Regions from separate parts of the Cytobacillus solani genome, predicted to be linked through region 2. Evidence: predicted binding sites of a transcription regulator. Region 2 holds the regulator's gene; each other region holds the start of a gene.
What was found. The regulator Rex, encoded in region 2, represses fermentation and respiration genes when NADH is low (regulators of the CRP and FNR family bind a similar motif). The targets are predictions, from matches to a motif close to TTGTGAAATATTTCACAA.
Positions count from the first base shown of each region.

Region 1: the regulator Rex is predicted to act here: its motif matches at 5,509-5,526, upstream of pflB (formate C-acetyltransferase).
Region 3: the regulator Rex is predicted to act here: its motif matches at 4,973-4,990, upstream of FI644_RS01505 (cytochrome-c peroxidase).

Region 1 is NZ_CP041305.1:4,384,410-4,391,175, forward strand. It holds gene nadE (NAD(+) synthase) at 1-696, shown strand, start outside; gene FI644_RS22030 (hypothetical protein) at 979-1,200, opposite strand; gene FI644_RS22035 (hypothetical protein) at 1,223-2,302, opposite strand; gene pflA (pyruvate formate-lyase-activating protein) at 2,398-3,126, opposite strand; gene pflB (formate C-acetyltransferase) at 3,210-5,435, opposite strand; gene safA (SafA/ExsA family spore coat assembly protein) at 5,904-6,416, shown strand; gene FI644_RS22055 (cupredoxin domain-containing protein) at 6,456-6,766, opposite strand, start outside.
Region 2 is NZ_CP041305.1:1,369,056-1,375,821, reverse strand. It holds gene tsaD (tRNA (adenosine(37)-N6)-threonylcarbamoyltransferase complex transferase subunit TsaD) at 1-835, shown strand, start outside; gene FI644_RS06855 (ABC-F family ATP-binding cassette domain-containing protein) at 1,206-3,128, opposite strand; gene moaC (cyclic pyranopterin monophosphate synthase MoaC) at 3,275-3,763, shown strand; gene FI644_RS06845 (redox-sensing transcriptional repressor Rex) at 3,790-4,446, shown strand; gene FI644_RS06840 (YdiK family protein) at 4,482-4,688, opposite strand; gene FI644_RS06835 (CPBP family intramembrane glutamic endopeptidase) at 4,685-5,416, opposite strand; gene groES (co-chaperone GroES) at 5,715-5,999, shown strand; gene groL (chaperonin GroEL) at 6,063-6,766, shown strand, end outside.
Region 3 is NZ_CP041305.1:292,052-298,817, reverse strand. It holds gene FI644_RS01525 (peptide MFS transporter) at 1-1,124, opposite strand, end outside; gene FI644_RS01520 (NCS2 family permease) at 1,698-2,999, opposite strand; gene FI644_RS01515 (inorganic phosphate transporter) at 3,163-4,161, opposite strand; gene FI644_RS01510 (DUF47 domain-containing protein) at 4,175-4,792, opposite strand; gene FI644_RS01505 (cytochrome-c peroxidase) at 5,120-6,184, shown strand; gene FI644_RS01500 (GlsB/YeaQ/YmgE family stress response membrane protein) at 6,484-6,744, shown strand.

The DNA of each region.
Region 1 (6,766 bases), 2.2 Mb from region 2:
CTTGGAATAAGCGGTGGGCAGGATTCCACACTAGCCGGAAGATTAGCACAGCTGGCGGTTGAGGAACTCCGTAATGAGGGGCATAGTGACGTATTATTTATTGCAGTCCGTCTTCCTTATGGTGTACAAGCAGATGAAACCGATGCTAAGTTAGCTTTATCCTTTATTAAAGCTGATTACGAATATATATTTAATATTAAAGCAGCGGTCGATGAGGTCCAAAAAGAATTTAACTCTAGTATCCAAAGCCAGCCGTTAAGTGATTATCAGAAGGGGAATGTAAAGGCAAGAATGAGAATGATTGCCCAATACGCTTTTGGCGGAGAAAAAGGACTGCTAGTTATTGGAACGGATCATGCTGCAGAAGCGATCACAGGATTTTTTACAAAATATGGGGATGGAGGGGCGGATGTCACCCCATTAACAGGATTAACAAAAAGACAGGGGAAAGCACTGCTGAAAGAATTAAATGCGGATGAAAGATTGTATTTAAAAGTACCAACTGCCGACCTTCTTGATGAAAAACCAGGACAAGCAGATGAAACTGAGCTAGGAATTACATATGAAGAATTAGATGATTACCTTGAAGGGAAGCAAGTATCTGCAGTTGTCGCTGAAAAAATTGAAAAACGCTATTTAATTACCGAACATAAAAGGCAAATTCCAGCATCGATGTTTGATGGGTGGTGGAAATAAAGCAAACGCTTGGGGATCCAAGCGTTTTTTTAAAAAGATAAGAAAGTATAAACTTGAAGTTAGAGAAATGTCTAGCACAAGCGTCCTATCGCCTATCAAACTTCAGGTCCTCTCCCTACGATAAGTCGACATCAATTCGCTTCACTCATTGTGTCTCCTATATCGAAAAAACCGGTCCTTCCAGTTCGTACAGCGATGACCAAGGTGCTTGCGCATTTCTCATACCCAATATGTAATTGAATCCATGATGCCAATCAACAATAGAATCAAACCCGTCATCCTTTAAATAAATTGACCAATTTTCTTATTTTTCCTCATTAAGGCTCCGTCAATGCCCAATACATAAATGATCATTAAAAAAACGATAAGTGGGACAGAGGTGCCAATCGCAAAAATTGGAGGAAGAAAGGCTCCATAAGATGAATTCAAAACTAAAGGCATAAGCCCAAAAAAGAATAGTGAGAACATCGTCGGACAAAACGAAATAGAGAAGGTTGCCCCCATTAAAAATGATCCCGTTTTCCGTTTACTCAGAAACAGTTTCAACCATCACGATTCTTTTTTGAATAGCTTGATAAAAACCATCTGGATCATCAACATTTAAAATGATACGTTTAACTTCCTTTTTTATCCCGTAAGCGAAGTTCACCACTTGAGGCTCCTTTAGATTTATTTCAAATTGTGGCTTTTCTTGAAAAAAATCGATTACCCTTGCATCAAATAGCTCATTCAGCTCTTTTTTATTCAACTTTTCCGGTCCATCGTAATATTTAATTTCTTTTATTATTTCTAAAGGAAGCTCCATGCTTTTGGAAAAGCCCGGTTGAAGGAGAAGACAATCTTTTGAGAGAACAAAAGGGGTAAGACGAATCGCATGAATTTCAGCCAGAAAATATAGAATGGCATATAAATTAAGAAATAGAAGAATGTAAGAAGCCATTTCATTCCATTGATGAAGAAAATAATGGAAGCCAATCGATTCAATGACTGTCGCATGAATGAGCATAATATAAACGGCATTAACACTCGTCTTTTTATGATAAGTATAGGAATGACCATTTTGAATATTTACCTTTTTTCGCCAAGCAAAGAGGGAATAATAGAATATGGATAACTCCGACAAGAACACAGCGATTAGACGATTATTCGGCAAATGATTTTTAACAGTTCTCTTAACATTTAATTGAAAAAGTGAATCTTGATTTGAAATGGACCGATAATTTCTAATAAGTCTAGGTAACTTGGATATAACCTTGTAAAGAATGAAGAGTTCAACTAGAATGAGCAGTCCTTCCGAAAGGAAAACAATATATGGCAAAAAGGAATATTGAGAAAAATGCTCATTCGGAATAATAAAGTAAGCAGCCCCATAAGAGGCAGCAATTACGAATCCCAAGTACTTAAGTGAATATCTCTTCCGGATGATAAAAAAGTATGCAAGCAAAGGAATCACAATCATGAAATCGAGTATAGATCCAATAACCGCACCACTGGGAACTGGACCTAATACTGGTATTCTAAATAAAATATAATTAGCAGCGAGTATGAAACTAATAAAAATGAAAAATAGAAGAATTTTAGTTTTTTTTGTGTTTTCATTTGTCAAATATAACCACTCCTTCCATTTAATTATACTGTATTTGAAGAAGAAGAAAAACAAAAATGCAGCAATGGCCAAATGCTGCATTTTAGAAAAGTGTGTTAGCTTTTTGTAAGGATTCGGAGAGCCCTTGCAGTTTTTTCTTTGTTTGGCGGCTCGATCTCTTTTAAAGGATAGTCTAGACCGAGCGCTTCCCATTTGTATACACCAAGCTTATGGTAGGGGAGGACTTCAACCTTCTGCACATTTTTTAATGAACGGATGAACTCACCTAGTTTTTTTAAGTCCTGTTCATCATCTGAAATGGTTGGAACAAGTACATGGCGAATCCAAACCGGTACCTCATGGTCAGATAAGTACCAAGCAAATGATAAGATATGTTCATTGGTTAAACCAGTCAGCCTTTTGTGTTTCTCTTTATCAATCTGTTTTAAGTCGAGTAGAACGAGATCAGTATATTGCATTAACTCTTTTAATTGTTTTTGAAATAACGGTGCCTTGGAATAACAGCCACCTGATGAATCAATTGCGGTATGAATCCCAGCATTCTTGCATTCCTTAAAGAGTTCAATAAGGAAGGGGATTTGTAGTAGTGGTTCACCTCCGCTAACAGTAATGCCACCCCCAGATGCTTCAATGAAAGGAAGATAGGATTTTATATCAGACATGATTTCAGAAACAGACATTTGCTTGCCTGTGCCTATCTCCCACGTATCGGCATTATGGCAAAATTGGCAGCGGAGCAGACAGCCCTGTGTAAATACCACATATCGAATGCCTGGTCCATCAACGGTTCCAAATGTTTCAATTGAATGTATGTTTCCGATCATGATAATCTTCCTTTCATTTGAACGGTAAGTGAGTATGAGAGTTTGACAAGGATACCGATTACATTTTTACTTCCGTTTTTTTATTACATAGTCTCGTGAAACGTACGATTTATAACGTCCAGCTGCTGTTCTTTCGTCAGCTTAATAAAGTTTACCGCGTAACCTGATACCCTGATTGTTAATTGCGGGTATAATTCTGGTTGCTCCATTGCATCTACCAATGTTTCCCGATTAAAGACGTTCACATTTAAATGATGCCCAGATTTAATTGTGTAGCCATCAAGTATAGACACGAGATTACGAACACGGCTTTCATTATCTTTACCTAACGCATTAGGCACAATCGAAAAAGTATTTGAAACACCGTCCAATGCATATTGATAGGGGAGCTTCGCTACTGAAGAAAGGGAAGCGAGTGTACCTTTCGTATCACGGCCATGCATTGGGTTAGCTCCTGGTGCAAACGGTTCACCCGCACGTCGTCCATCAGGTGTATTTCCCGTTTTCTTTCCATACACAACATTTGACGTAATTGTTAAAATAGACAATGTATGAACAGAATCACGATAGGTTTGATGCTTTTTCAGTTTTTTCATAAAGCGTTTAAGAATATCAACCGCAATGCTGTCTACACGATCATCATTATTCCCGTATTTGGGATAATCACCTTCAGTAATGAAATCAACTGCTAAACCATTGTCATCACGAACGATTTTTACCTGTCCATATTTGATTGCGCTTAATGAATCAGCAACAACACTTAGCCCCGCGATACCCGTTGCCATTGTACGAATAACATCAGAATCATGAAGCGCCATTTCAATTCTTTCATAGCTGTATTTATCATGCATGAAATGGATAATATTTAACGTATTAATATATAAATCCGCCAGCCATTCCATCATATGATCAAATTTATTCATCACTTCTTCGTAGTTAAGCAGTTCTCCTGTTATCGGTGCATATTCAGGTCCGACTTGAGCATGTAGCTTTTCATCTTTCCCTCCATTAATTGCATAGAGAAGGGCTTTCGCTAAATTGGCACGTGCACCGAAGAATTGCATTTGTTTACCAATTTTCATCGCTGAAACACAGCAGGCAATTCCGTAATCATCTCCGAATTCGGGAAGCATAATGTCGTCATTTTCATATTGAATAGAGCTTGTCTCAATGGACATTTTTGCACAATATTCCTTAAAGTTTTCAGGCAGTTTCGCAGACCAAAGAACAGTTAAATTTGGTTCTGGTGCTGGACCCAGGTTATTTAAAGTATGAAGGAACCGGAAAGAATTCTTCGTTACTAAAGGGCGTCCGTCCAATGCCATCCCGCCAATTGATTCCGTTACCCATGTTGGATCCCCACTAAACAATTCATTGTAATCTGGTGTTCTTGCAAATTTAACAAGACGAAGCTTCATAACAAAATGATCGACAAGTTCTTGCGCTTCTTGTTCAGTCAACACACCGTTTTGAAGATCTCTTTCTAAATAAATATCAAGGAATGTCGATACACGGCCAAGACTCATCGCTGCACCATTTTGTTCCTTTATTGCCGCAAGGTAGGCAAAATATAGCCACTGAAATGCTTCTGCTGCATTGCTGGCAGGATCTGAAATATCAAAGCCATAAATCAATGCGAGCTGCTTCAATTCTTTCAATGAACGAATTTGTTCTGATATCTCTTCACGAAGCCTAATATTCGTTTCTGCCATTACACGGCTCGTTGCTTTTAAATCTGTTTTCTTTTCCTTAATTAGTGCATCAACACCATAGAGCGCTACTCTGCGGTAATCTCCAATAATTCTTCCGCGTCCATAAGCATCTGGTAAACCTGTAATAATTCCGGCTTTACGAGCAAGCTTCATTTCATCTGTATAAGCATCAAATACACCTTGATTATGTGTCTTCCTATATTCAGTAAAAATCTTTTCCATTTCTTTACTAGCTTCATAGCCATAGGATTCGCAGGCGGAAATTGCCATCCGTACACCACCATAGGGCTGAAGGGAGCGTTTAAAAGGCATTTCTGTCTGGAAGCCGACAATTTTTTCTTTATCTTTATTTAAATAACCTGGTCCATGTGAAGTGATTGTTGAAACGATTTCAGTATCCATATCAAGGACACCGCCACTTTCTCGTTCCTGCTTAGTTAGTTCCATCACTTGATTCCAAAGGGAAGTCGTTGAATCAGTTGGACCTTCAAGAAAGTTTTCATTTCCAAGGTATAGAGTGAAATTGTTTATTATAAAATCACGGACATTTACTTCTTTTTCCCAATTTCCAGTTTTAAAGCCTTTCCATTGTTCCATTGTCAATCACCTCGGGTTAATGTTGTATGATACAGGTGCTAAGAACATCTACAATTTGAGTATAACAGATAATTAGTGAAGACAATCACAAACTTTTCGACTGAATTGTGAACATTGATATATCAATGGTTAGATGAAGGTAAATTTGTTAATGTTAAAATTACTCCTTCTATTCTTGATGGACTGTATTATAACTGATACAAAAAATAGTAACCCTGTTATATAAATTCTACTTATCATTAATAAGATTAAACTTTTACCAAAAGAAGAATACAACTAATATGGAAAAATGACGAAATGAATAGGCAGCATTTACCGGTTTAATAGAGTAAGTGAGTTTGGTTTAATAGAATTATGAAAACAATTAAAAAGATTTCACTCACTATTTTGTTGTCTGTCGCTCTAGCCTTTGGACTTTCTATTCATGCAAGCGCTTCTACCATACATACTGTACAGTCCGGTGATACCATGTGGAAAATTGCTGTTAAATACCAAGTAGGTGTTACTGAGATTATCAATGCAAACTCGCAAATTTCTAATCCTAACATGATTTATCCGGGACAAAAAGTAAATATTCCAAGCTTATCAGTAGCTACAACAAGTGTAGAAGATCAAGTTGTACAGCTTGTTAATCAGGAAAGAGCTAAGTATGGACTAAACCCGTTAAAATCAAATTGGGAGCTTGCAAGAGTTGCAAGATACAAATCTCAGGATATGATTGATCGAAAATATTTCGACCACAACTCCCCAACTTATGGAACACCATTCCAAATGATGAAGAGCTTCGGCATATCATACCGTTCGGCTGGAGAAAATATTGCAGCTGGACAGGCTACTCCATATGAAGTCGTTCAAGCATGGATGAACAGCGAAGGGCATCGCAAAAATATTCTTTCAAGCACTTTCACTGAAATCGGCGTCGGTTATGTAAAAGGCGGCTCCTATGGTCATTATTGGACACAGATGTTTATTTTTAGATAATATAAAAAAGACACCGGATTTTTTCCGGTGCCTTTTCTATTAATCAACTACAATGTATGCAATCATCGGTCCGTTTTGTGATTTATCATGATGTGTATGACAAATTAGCCGGTAAACTCCATCTTTTCTAAATTGAAGTGGAACAATGGTTTCCTCGCCTTTTTTCACTATGCCTTCAATATCTGTTCCCTCAATAGAAAAAGGATGCTCTGCACCATTTACACCAGAGATCATTAAATTCACTTTTTCTCCTTTTTCCATAAAGATCGTCCCAGGGTCCCAGCGATATGATTCTATTTCTTTGCCATCGGGCATTGTAGCATTAAATTCCCCTGTAACCATATGAATCT
Region 2 (6,766 bases):
AGAGGAAGCGCTAAACCAGGCAAATATCAGTTACGAAGATTTAAGTGCCATTGCCGTTACAGAAGGACCTGGATTAGTTGGGGCATTATTAGTGGGGGTAAATGCGGCAAAGGCCGTTGCTTTTGCTCATGGGATTCCGTTAGTGGGGGTTCATCATATAGCTGGACATATTTATGCGAATCGGCTTGTAAGGGAGATGGCATTTCCTTTGCTCTCACTTGTTGTTTCGGGTGGACATACAGAACTTGTGTATATGAAGGAGCATGGCCATTTTGAAGTCATAGGTGAAACTAGGGATGATGCTGCTGGAGAAGCCTATGATAAAGTTGCAAGAACTTTAAGTCTTCCCTATCCAGGAGGGCCTCATATTGATCGGTTAGCACAGGAAGGAGAACCTTCTATTTCATTGCCTCGTGCATGGCTGGAGGAAGGCTCCTATGATTTCAGCTTCAGTGGATTAAAGTCAGCAGTTATTAACACTGTCCACAATGCTGAACAAAGAGGGGACCAGATTAAGCCTGAGGATTTGGCATCAAGCTTTCAACAAAGTGTGATTGATGTACTGGTAACAAAAACAAGTAAGGCTGCAAAAGAATATAACGTGAAACAGGTACTATTAGCTGGTGGTGTAGCAGCTAATAAAGGTTTGCGTACAGCTTTACAGGAAGAGTTTACTAAGCTTCCTGAATGTGAGCTAGTTATCCCGCCGTTATCCCTATGTACAGACAATGCGGCAATGATCGCTGCTGCAGGCAGTGTTTTATTTGAAAAAGGGATACAATCAACTATGGCTTTGAATGCAAATCCAGGTCTCGATATTACTATCCACAATTAAGGAACAGCTAGGAAGAAGTCCTCATTGGAAAGTGGGGACTTTCTTGTGGATAAATAGAAAAATCAGATAATTTCTGTGGGAATTGTGGATAATAAGGCTGTTTATTGTGGATAATGTGGAAAAGTCTGTGGAAGTCTTTCATTTCAGGCTATATTTTGTGAATAGTTTTGTGGACAAAAAAGGAACAAAGGGTGTACATATCCCCAGTTCCTTTTTCTTATGTCTAGCGCCAGCGCCTATCGCCTATCAAACTTCAGGTCCCCTCCCTACGATAAGTCGACATCAATTCGCTATCGCTCATTGTGTCTCCTATATCTCAGTCACGGCCCTTTCAGTTTGTACGGCGATGATCAAGGCGCTTCCGCTTTTCTTAATCTGCTAATTCGGTCCATTCTTCGACCAGTTCGTCTAATTTACCTTTTGCCTCATTGTTTTTATTCGTAATCTCCAGTACTTTTTCATGATCTTGATAAACCTCAGGCTCACATAATTGCTGCTCATATTCAGATATTTGAACTTCTAATTCTCCGATTTGCTTTTCTACTTCTTCTAATCTTCTTTGGCGTTGCCTTTCCATTTTTTTTGCTTCTTTATCAAGCTGATAGCTGGTTTTTTCCTGATTAGGCTGATTTGATGCTGAATGATTTTGTACGGTATCTAATGCCTTCAATTCTTCTTGCTCTTGCTTCTTTTCAATATAATAATCATAATCACCAAGGTACTCAGTTGTGCCACTCTTGCTCAGTTCAATCACTTTTGTTGTAATACGGTTAATAAAGTAGCGGTCATGAGAAACGAAAAGGATAGTCCCAGGATAATCGATAAGTGCGTTTTCTAATATTTCTTTACTATCTAAATCAAGATGGTTAGTAGGCTCGTCCAGAATCAAAAAATTTGCTTGTTGCATCATTAACTTAGCTAGTGCTAGCCGAGCTTTTTCTCCTCCGCTTAAGGTAGATACATTCTTTAAAACATCATCACCAGAGAAAAGGAAATTCCCTAACACAGTTCGGATATCCTTCTCAGGCTTAAGTGGAAATTCGTCCCATAGCTCATTTAAAACTCGCTTATTCGATGATAGTTCGGCTTGTTCCTGATCGTAGTATCCGATGGAAACATTTGATCCATAATGAAAATGACCTGAAATAGGTGACAATCTATCAATGATTGTTTTTAATAGAGTAGATTTTCCAACCCCATTTGGTCCCACAAGGGCAATGCTTTCCCCTCTAGTAATCCTGAAGGAAATACTGTTTGAAATCTCTTCTCCATGATAACCAATAGCGATTGAGTCAGCCTTTAATACATCATTTCCCGATTGTCTATCAATTTGGAAGCCAAAAGAGGCAGATTTTTCATCTCCTAGGGGCCTGTCCATTACTTCCATTTTTTCAAGCTGCTTGCGGCGGCTCTGAGCTCTTTTTGTTGTGGAAGCTCGTGCAAGATTTCGTTGAATGAAATCCTGAAGCTTTGCTACTTCCTCCTGCTGTTTTTCATATTCTTTCATTTCACGTTCAAAATTTGCTGCCTTTTGGTCGAGGTAGGCACTGTAATTCCCTGTATATTTACGAATTTGAAGTCTTGATAGTTCGTATACTTGTGAAACCACTTTATCTAAAAAATAACGATCATGTGAGACAATTAATATGGCCCCGTCGTATCCTTGTAAATATTGCTCTAACCACGTTAGAGTATCGATATCTAAATGATTGGTAGGCTCATCCAGGATTAAAATATCGGGTTTTGTTAATAATAGTTTTCCGAGAGCAAGTCTTGTTTTCTGCCCTCCGCTTAATGTTGATACTTTTGTATCGTAGCTAAAGGAATGGAAATTTAAGCCGTGGAGAACTGAACGGATGTCTGACTCGTATTGATAACCGCCTTCTTCTTTAAATTGAACTTGACGTTTATCATATTCGGACAAAATTCGCTCATATTCCTGCTGATTTCCCATAGCTTCGGGATCAGACATACGTTCTTCAAGCCTGCGTAATTCTTTTTCTTGGGTTTGAAAATGCGCAAATACTGTTAACATTTCATTCCAAATGGATTGTTCAGATTCTAAGCCTGTATTTTGAGCTAGGTAACCTATTTTTACATCCTTAGGCTTAATTATTTCTCCGGACTCATAAGACATTTGCCCTGCAATAATTTTTAGTAGAGTAGATTTACCAGCTCCATTACGGCCTACAAGGGCAATTCGATCTCTTGTTTGTACTTCTAGCTTTATATTCGATAAAATAGGATCAGCACCAAAATTTTTCATTAATTGATTTACTTGTAATAAAATCATTTTTTTCACCTCTATATTCTAGAGTTAGTGTAACTCATTCATATATGATGGGCAATAACCGATACATTTTGCGTAAGTGAATGGTTGTACAAATTGCATACAAATGGATAAAAATAGTGTATCATTTTGTAGAGAGGTGTATGTACATGACAGATTTTACTCATTTTAATCAAGAGGGCCGAGCAAAAATGGTTGACGTTAGTGATAAGCCTGAAACTGTCCGAACAGCGATTGCTCACTCAAGTATTATTGTAAATAAAGAAATATATGAAAAAATTACTTCTAATAAAATGAAAAAAGGGGATGTCCTTGCAGTCGCTCAAGTTGCAGGAGTGATGGCATGCAAGAAAACCTGGGAAATCATCCCGATGTGTCACCCTATTCCGCTAACTGGTGTGGATATTTCCTTCTCATGGGTAATGGATCAAGAGGAATATACCCTATTAATTACGGCATCAGCTAAAACAAAAGGAAACACTGGCGTTGAGATGGAAGCGCTCACAGCGGCATCTGTCTGTGCTTTGACCGTTTATGATATGTGTAAAGCGGTTGATAAGGGAATGATCATTGGCAGAACGTATTTAGTTGAAAAAACAGGCGGTAAAAATGGAGACTTTAAAAGAGACACTAAATAATGTAACTTTGGGAGAGTGGATGAATAATGGCGAATGAATCAGTGAAAATTCCGCAAGCAACTGCAAAAAGGCTCCCTTTGTACTATCGATTTCTAAAAAATTTACATTCCTCTGGCAAGCAAAGGGTATCATCAGCTGAGCTAAGTGAGGCAGTAAAGGTGGACTCTGCCACCATTCGCAGGGATTTTTCCTACTTTGGGGCATTGGGGAAAAAGGGATACGGGTATAATGTCAATTATTTGCTTACATTTTTCCGGAAGACATTAGACCAGGATGAACTGACAAAGGTGGCATTAATCGGAGTAGGAAATTTAGGCACTGCTTTTCTGAATTATAACTTTTTGAAAAATAATAATACAAAAATTGAAGTTGCTTTTGATGTAGACGTAAATAAAGTCGGTTCAAAAATTGGGGAAGTTCCCGTTTTTCATATGGATGATTTAGAAAAAGTAATTAAAGAACACAATATTCAAGTGGCGATATTAACCGTTCCTGCACCTGCTGCTCAATCAATCGCTGACCGGATTGTTCAGGGAAGTGTAAATGGAATTTTGAATTTTACACCAGCTAGGCTATCTGTCCCATCGACAATAAGAATTCATCATATTGATTTAGCTGTAGAGCTTCAGTCTCTTATTTATTTCTTAAAGCATTACCCGACAGAAAGTGAAAAAGAAGAATAAAATATTAAAGTAAATGAGCCTCTCAAAATGGAGGCTCATTTATTTTTTAGGCTATTTTTTAATTTGAAATGAAAAGCAACCATGCGCAGACCGCCGCCTAAGTCAAAGGTTGCAATAATAATTAGAAATACAGTGAAAATTCCCCATCCTTGTTCCCTTTGTATGTTTTGAATGGCGATGTATGTAAAGAGGAGACCGAGAATAATATAGATAATGCCTGAAAATAATGGTGACCTTCTCATATAAATCCTCCAATAAAAGATTGTATTTTTTCTATTTTTTCCAGCCAGTTTTCTATTGGCTCCTTATTAAGCTGCAGAATAACAACAAGTGTATTCATTGTCACGTGAGCGAAGATCGGTACAATAATCCGCTTTGTTTTTACATAAAGAAAAGCAAACGTAAATCCCATCGCAGAATATAAAAGCGTATGTTCAATCTCTGCATGTGCTAGGGCAAAAATGACAGAGCTGATTAATGCTGATAAAAAGAAGTTCAATCGTTTATGCAGGGATCCAAAAATGATTTTTCGAAAAACGATTTCTTCTAATATAGGTCCGATGATGGAACTGACGATTATTACGGCCGGGAAGGTTTGGATAAGCATCAGGATGTCCTGTGTATTTTCGGACCCCATTTCAATGCCAACCATGTTTTCGATACTTGCCGCCATTATTTGGGCGAAATAGGCTAGGAAGATCCCTCCAACTGCCCATGCGATAGAAGTTGGAACAGAAGAAGCATCCCGCAATTCCCGGACTGTTTTCATTTCTTTCCGTAATAGCACAAGAGTAATAATGAAGGTAATTGAAAAGCTAATGACAATCCAATAGGGTACAGAAAGTACTTGCATGTCTTTAGGACTTTTGCCAAAAAAAGTACCGGTAAACATGAGAAGTGGAACGCCTATAATCGATGAAAATTGCATGGCTATATATGCAATAAGAATGATCCAGTATTCTTTTTTCAATGTATTGTCTCCTTCTAATAGGTTGGTTGGCCGAGGTGATTATTCACTCGCTTCTCTACCATCTTTCATTTTACTCATAATTAGCTTCTAGTTTCAAATAGAACAGTTCGATAGTCATAACTATTGCAAAATAATACTTCGATTGAAGCAAATTTTGGCTATGAATATTTTTTGTAAAAATTTGAGCTTCACCCTTGCAAATAGTGTTCGTTTTCTTTAATATAATAATTGTGTTAGCACTCGGATGGATAGAGTGCTAATAAAAAATATTACATATAAATTGAGGAGGTTGTTTCACTTGTTAAAGCCACTAGGTGATCGAATTATTATCGAGCTTGTTGAAACTGAAGAAAAAACTGCAAGCGGCATCGTTTTGCCGGACACTGCTAAAGAAAAGCCTCAAGAAGGTAAAGTTGTTGCTGTAGGAACTGGCCGCGTTCTTGAAAATGGTGAGCGTGTAGCCCTTGAAGTTGCTAACGGCGACCGTATCATCTTCTCAAAATATGCTGGAACAGAAGTGAAATACGAAGGCAAAGAATACTTGATTTTACGTGAAAATGATATTCTTGCTATTATCGGTTAATAAACAATACTCAGATAGATTCTAAAAGATAACTTTTCATAATTCTAGAGGAGGTTTTTACAAATGGCAAAAGAGATCAAATTTAGTGAAGATGCTCGCCGTGCGATGCTACGCGGTGTAGATACCCTTGCAGATGCAGTAAAAGTAACTCTTGGACCAAAAGGACGCAACGTGGTTCTTGAGAAAAAATTCGGTTCTCCATTAATCACAAATGATGGAGTAACTATTGCTAAAGAAATTGAATTAGAAGATGCTTTCGAAAACATGGGAGCAAAGCTTGTAGCTGAAGTAGCAAGCAAGACAAACGATGTTGCTGGTGATGGTACAACGACTGCAACAGTACTTGCTCAAGCAATGATTCGTGAAGGTCTTAAAAACGTAACAGCTGGTGCGAACCCAATGGGCATTCGCAAAGGAATTGAAAAAGCAGTTTTAACTGCAGTAGAAGAATTACAAGCAATTTCTAAGCCAATCGAAAGCAAAGAATCCATCGCACAAGTTGCTGCTATTTCTGCTGCTGACGAAGAAGTAGGACAACTAATTGCTGAAGCAATGGAACGTGTTGGCAACGACGGCGTTATTACGATCGAAGAATCTAAAGGCTTCACTACTGAGCTAGATGTAGTAGAAGGTATGCAATTCGACCGTGGATATGCTTCTGCATATATGGTAACAGACACGGAAAAAATGGAAGCTGTCCTAGATAATCCATACATTTTAATTACAGATAAGAAAATTTCAAGCATTCAAGAAGTATTGCCAGTACT
Region 3 (6,766 bases), 1.1 Mb from region 2:
ATTGTATGCATGAGATATGTTAAGACTATAAACATAATATTTGCTTTTACTTGAATGTTTGCTTCATCGCTTCCAGTCTTCATAACCGCAATTAAGAGGATCATGTATCCAAGTCCAAGAAGGATCATCCCAATTCCCATTTTTGAAGGAACTTTAATGTCTCCGCGTTTAGAAGAAGCGAGTTTAATCCAAAGCATAGAGAATAGCGGAGCTAAAAGAACAATAAATAAAGGGTTTACGGATTGGAACCAAGCTGTTGGAATTTCCCAGCCAAAAATTTGTCGATCAACAAATCGATCTGTATAAAGCGTTAATGAGCTTCCAGCTTGTTCAAAACCAGCCCAGAAGAAAACGACAAAACAAGCTAAGATAACGATAACAGCTGTTCTTTGTTTTTCTTTCTTTGTAAGTGGTTTATTTTTAGCATGAGCATCAACTGTTTTATCAGGTGCTCCAGTTGGCTTCTTCCCAATATCGCCAAGATAGCGGTTGCCAAGTAAGTTAAAGAGTACTTGACCAATAATCATTCCGATCGCAGCTGCTAAAAATCCATATTTAAACCCGTATTGAATGATTCCGTCAATTGTTGTTGTTTTAAAGAGATCATTGTATAAGAATCCGATTACAAGTGGTGCGAGAAATCCTCCAACGTTAATTCCCATATAGAAAATGGTAAAGGCAGCATCTCTGCGTGGATCATTATTTTCATACAATTCTCCAACAATTGTTGAAATATTTGGTTTAAAGAAACCGTTTCCAATTATTAACAAGATCAGACCTAAATATAATGCTCCTGCACTTTGGTGTGCGAATAAAACGATGTTACCAACAGCCATCATAATTCCACCGATAGTTATTGCACGTCGCTGGCCTAAGAAGCGGTCTGATAAATATCCTCCAACCATTGGGGTGAAATATACGGCTCCAGTGAAAAATCCATATAACATCATGGCATAACTGTCACTAAACCCAAGACCACCGCTTACAAACGAGGTAGTTAAGTAAAGAACGAGGATTGCTCTCATACCATAATAACTAAAGCGCTCCCACATTTCTGTTAAGAATAATAAGTACAAACCAGGGGGATGCTTTTTTCTGGCTTTATTGTCTACTGCTGCATCCATTTTCTATGCCTCCAATATTTAAAATGTATAGTCAACTATATTATTGTAAAGTAATGATAATTTTGTGGCAATAGAATCAAAATAAGTGGTAAAACTTAATAAATTAGCAATTCATCAAATATTATTATTAATAAAATAATGGGAAAGTATACTGGGGAATTTTTGTAATATAATTTAGAGGGAATAAAGATAGATAAGAGGTTAAACAAAATAGACTTCATTGCTTAACCTCTTACTAAAAAGATAAGAAAGTATAAATTTTTATAAATTTGAGAAGTGTCTAGCTCCAGCGCCTAACGCCTATTGGACTTCCCGCCCCCTCCTACGATAAGTCAACATCGAATCGCTATCGCTCTTCGTGTTTCCTTTATCTCGTCAGGGGAGGTCCAGTCCATACGGCGCTAAGCAAGGCACTTCCGCTTTTCTACTGTCTAGCGCAAGCGTCGTATCGCCTAACTTCAGGTCCCCTCCCTACGATAAGTCGACATCCATTCGCTATCGCTCATTGTGTCTTCTTTATCTCAGTCCCTTCCAGTTTGTACGGCGATGACCAAGGCGCTTTCGCTTTTCTTATTAATGCGGTAAAAATGCCAGCTGGTAGAAGAATAGGACAGCAAAAATATAAACCAGCGGATGAACGTCCCGCCATTTTCCTTTAAATACTTTCATAATCGGATAAGAAATAAACCCTAGCGCAATTCCTGTTGCAATGCTTGATGTTAACGGCATGCTTAAAACAATTAGAAATGCTGGGAATGCTTCGTCAAGCTCTCCCCACTTAATTTGTGCAATACTTCCCATCATTAAACTTCCTACAATGATTAGGGCAGGAGCAGTGATGGCGGAAAGACCAGACACGGCACTCACTAACGGGCCAAAAAAGGCAGAAACGATAAATAATATAGCAACGGTTAGCGATGTTAACCCTGTTCGTCCGCCAGCAGCAACACCTGCAGAGGATTCAACGAAAGCGGATGTTGGGCTTGTCCCAAACATAGCACCAACAGTGGTCCCAATTGAATCGGACAGCAATGCTTCTCTGGCTCTTGGCATGGTCTTTCCTTTCATTAATCCAGCCTGCTGTGCAACGCCAACCATTGTTCCGGTTGTATCGAAAATGGTCACTAGCAAAAATGAAAATACAACGGCATATAAGCTATGCTGAATAACGTCACCTAAGGCTTGAAACGGATTAAGAATCATTAGACCCTCAGGAAGAGAGGGCAATGATAAGAAGCCCTGATCAAACGAAAGCTGGCCTGTAAAGAAAGCGATTAGTCCAGTAACAACCATTCCGAAGAATAATGCGCCATTCACTCGCAAAACCATTAATATTAATGTAGCAGTTAGTCCGATCAAAGCTAAAATAGCAGATGGTTCGTGTAAATCTCCAAGTGCGACAAGATTTGACGGATGGCTTGTAATAATTCCTGTTTGGCGTAAACCAATAAAAGCGATAAATAAACCAATCCCTGAAGTAATCCCGTGTTTTAAATTGTCTGGAATAGCTTCAATAAGCTTAGAGCGAAAAGGGGTTAAAGATAAAATAATGAAAATAATACCTGCGATAAAAACAGCTGCGAAGGCTGTTTGATAATCTATATTTCCATGCGTGCCAACGACTGAATAAGCAAAATATGCATTCAATCCCATTCCAGGAGCAATGGCGATCGGATAATTTGCGAAAATGGCCATCCAAAGTGTTCCGACAACTGCCGCAACGATTGTGGCAGTAAATACTTGTTCAAAGGGTACCCCTGCATCGGATAAGATCACCGGGTTAACAACGACTATATAGACCATGGTTAAAAAGGTAGTTATCCCAGCAAGAACCTCCGTTTTGGCATTAGTTTGATTCTCTTTTAATTTAAACATGATAGTTCCTCCAAATACGAACATTAAAAAGCACATTTAATATAATATTCGTTATTAGAATGGATTACAAGTCCTTATTTACTATTATCTATAAATTGTACGAAAATCATTCCATTGAAAAATATGGACATAAAAAAAGATGGCCATGTGACCATCCTCATACTTAAAATATTGCATTCAATAAAAGGTAAATAAGTCCAGCGATTGTAGCAGAAATTGGCAATGTTATGACCCATGTAATAAGCATTCTTTGAGCGGTTCCCCATTTTACACCCTTTAGGCGATGAGCTGAACCAACACCAAGAATGGAAGATGAAATAACATGAGTTGTACTAACTGGCAAGTGAATTAAAGTGGAGCCGAAGATAATCATTGCACCAGTTAAATCTGCAGCAACTCCGTTAACAGGTCGAATTTTCATTATTTTCCCGCCAACTGTTTTGATAATTTTCCAGCCGCCTACAGATGTTCCAAGTCCCATTGCTAAAGCACAGGAAAATTGTACCCAAAAAGGAATATCTGTACTTGTTACGTAGTTATTGGCAATTAAAGCCATTGTAATAATCCCCATGGCTTTCTGTGCATCATTTGTCCCGTGGGTATAGGATTGCAAGGCTGCTGTGAAAATTTGAAAGATACGAAAGTTGCGATTTGTTTTTGTTAAATTATTATTTTTAAATACAACTTTAAATATGCTGTAGACGATAAATCCAAATACAAAGGCAATTATTGGAGAGAAAATAAGAGCCTGAATAATCTTTAGAAATCCTTGGTAGTTAAGTGAGGCAAAGCCAGCAGCGGCAATTGCAGCACCGGCAATTGAACCGATAAGCGCATGAGAAGAACTGCTTGGAATTCCATAGTACCAAGTAAGTAAATTCCAGAAAACCGCAGATATAAGTGCGGCTAAAATGACGAGTGACCCATTTTCTAATGTAAATGGATCAACGATGTCTTTAGTGATTGTTTTTGCAACGCCTGTAAAGGTCATTGCTCCAACAAAGTTCATTACTGCTGCTAAAATAATTGCATGTCTGGGCTTTAGTGCTTTTGTTGAAACAGATGTTGCAATGGCATTGGCGGTATCATGGAAACCATTGATAAAATCAAAAGCTAAAGCCATGACTACAATTAAAATCGTTAGAATTAAAAATCCATCCATTTGCTAAGACTCCTTACGCATTTTTCATAATAATGGTTTCCAAAGTATTTGCCACACTTTGACAGCTGTCAGCAATCTCTTCAAGATTTTCGTAAATTTCTTTAAATTGAATAATGCGTACAGGATCCTTCTCAACAGAGAAGAGATGTTTAATAGATTGTCTTAGCACGCCATCACATTTTGATTCATAATCTTTTATTTTGATTGCATGTTCACGGATTTGCTGCAACTTTTTATTTGATAGTAGTTCAATTGATTTTTCAATTTCATCAGCACAATGTTTAATGGCATCCACAAATTTAAGCATAAAGTCATCTGCCTGTGTAATTGAGTACATTTCAAATAGTGCCGCACAGTGCTCTATCCCATCAATGACATCATCCAAGCTCATTGCTAGTGCAAGTATATCCTCACGTTCAATTGGTGTAATGAAGGCATTATTTAATTCTTTAATAACCTCATGAACATATGAATCCCCTTTTGTTTCGTAATCCTTCATTGTTTCTGAGAAGATTTTAAGATCACTCACATTTTTTAGTTTATAGTCTGCAAAGTAATTTGCTCCTTCTTTCACATTTAGTGCGATACTGCTAAGTAATGTGTTAAATTTGTCCTTTTTCTTAAAAGCCATTTTTTTACCCCCATGAAAAAAATATCATCCAAACGAAATAATTTTATACGAAAAAAGGCGAATTAGATAGTTATATGCCTAAAAAAGTTGAAAAAAGTATTAAAAACACTCATTTTTTTTTATTATGTGATTATTTTCATTCAAATATGTTTCCAATATACTAACTGAGTAAAACTTAGTTTGTGATTAATGTCACAAACTTTTCGAAAGTGATACGTAAATAAGAATAAGTTTAATTATATAATCACTTTAAAGATGAATGGAAGAAATGGTTATTCATCCCATTTCTTTCACTGAATCTAAATAAATAAATAGGGGGAGCTATTTATGAGAAGAATGGGTTTTGGGATTTTGTTACTATTTGTACTATCAATTCTCGGTGCATGCGGTGCCAACGAGGATGCAGCAGCTCCTGCTGACAAAAATGCGAAAGAGCCAGCGAAAGAAAATGTTATTGATCAAGAGCTTGAAGATGCGAAAGCTAAATTTGAACCGTTAGGAGAAATACCAGTTCCTGCTGATAATCCAATGACAGAGGAAAAAATAGAATTAGGGAAAACGTTATACTTCGATCCCCGCCTATCAGGGAATAATGTTCAAAGCTGTATGTCCTGTCATGCGCCTGGAGCAGGCTATGGAGATGGGATGGCAAAGTTTATTGGATTTGAGGGCTTTAATGGCCCGCGAAATAGTCCGACAATCATTAATTCTGGCTATTATCCAACAAATTTCTGGGATGGACGAGCAGGAAGCTTAGAGGAACAAGCATTGGGGCCGATACAATCGGAAGTGGAAATGAATCAAAATTTAGATGAGCTAGTGATTGAATTAAATGGGGTTCCAACCTATGTAGAGCGATTTAATACGGTCTTTAATGACAAAATATCTGCTGATAATATTGCAAAAGCGATTGCTGCCTTTGAAAGAACGATCGTTATCGCTGATACAGCATTTGATCGCTATCTTCAAGGGGAAGAGGATGCCATTAGTGTCGATGCAAAAGAGGGAATGAAATTATTTGCCGGCAAGGCAGGCTGTATTTCTTGTCATGCAGGTCCGTTATTATCTGATTATAATTATCATAATTTAGGTATGAGTGGGGATGATGGACGCTTTGCTGTAACGGGAAATGAGGATGATAAAGGGAAGTTCCGAACATCTGGATTAAGAGGAGTGGCTCATACGGCACCATTTATGCATGATGGCAGCCTTGAAACTTTGAAAGATGTTATTACCTACTATAATGAAGGCGGCGGGGATCATGCGAATAAAAGCGTTCTGATGAAACCGCTTAATTTAACAGAAAAAGAAATGAATTCACTTGTTGCATTCCTGGAAAGCTTAAGTGGAGAACTTCCAATGGTTGAGAAGCCTGAAATTCCAAGTAACTAATAGCTTTATTGATAAGACCTGTGGAGTTCCTAAGAAATATTGAAAGGGTTCCATAGGTTTTTTTTGTATAAATATGATTATTCTCTTGTTTAGGACAATTTTAGTACGGGTAAAAGTGAAATAACCACTCATTACGAATCCCGGCTATTGCCGTTAATATAGAAAGCGATTGCTTAGACAGCAATCGCTTTTTGCATTTTTACAATCACATAAAAAATTCCATAATATTCCTGAGCGGTTTTTGTAATAAAAAGAGAAAAAAAACGAAAACTACGATAAAACAGCAAGGAGTGGATCAGATGTTTACCTTTTTATGGGCATTAATCATAGGTGGAATTATTGGATGGATTGCAGGAATGGTAGTTGGTAAAGATATTCCAGGTGGTGTATTCGGCAATATTATTGCGGGGTTTGTCGGAGCATGGCTTGGGACATTAATTTTTGGAAACTGGGGTCCCGTTGTTGCGGATTTTGCGATTATCCCTGCACTTATAGGTGCTGTACTGCTTGTATTCCTTTTAAGCTTACTGATGAGAGCATTTAGAAAATCGACTGATTAATAAAATAAAAGCCTTCCAGCTG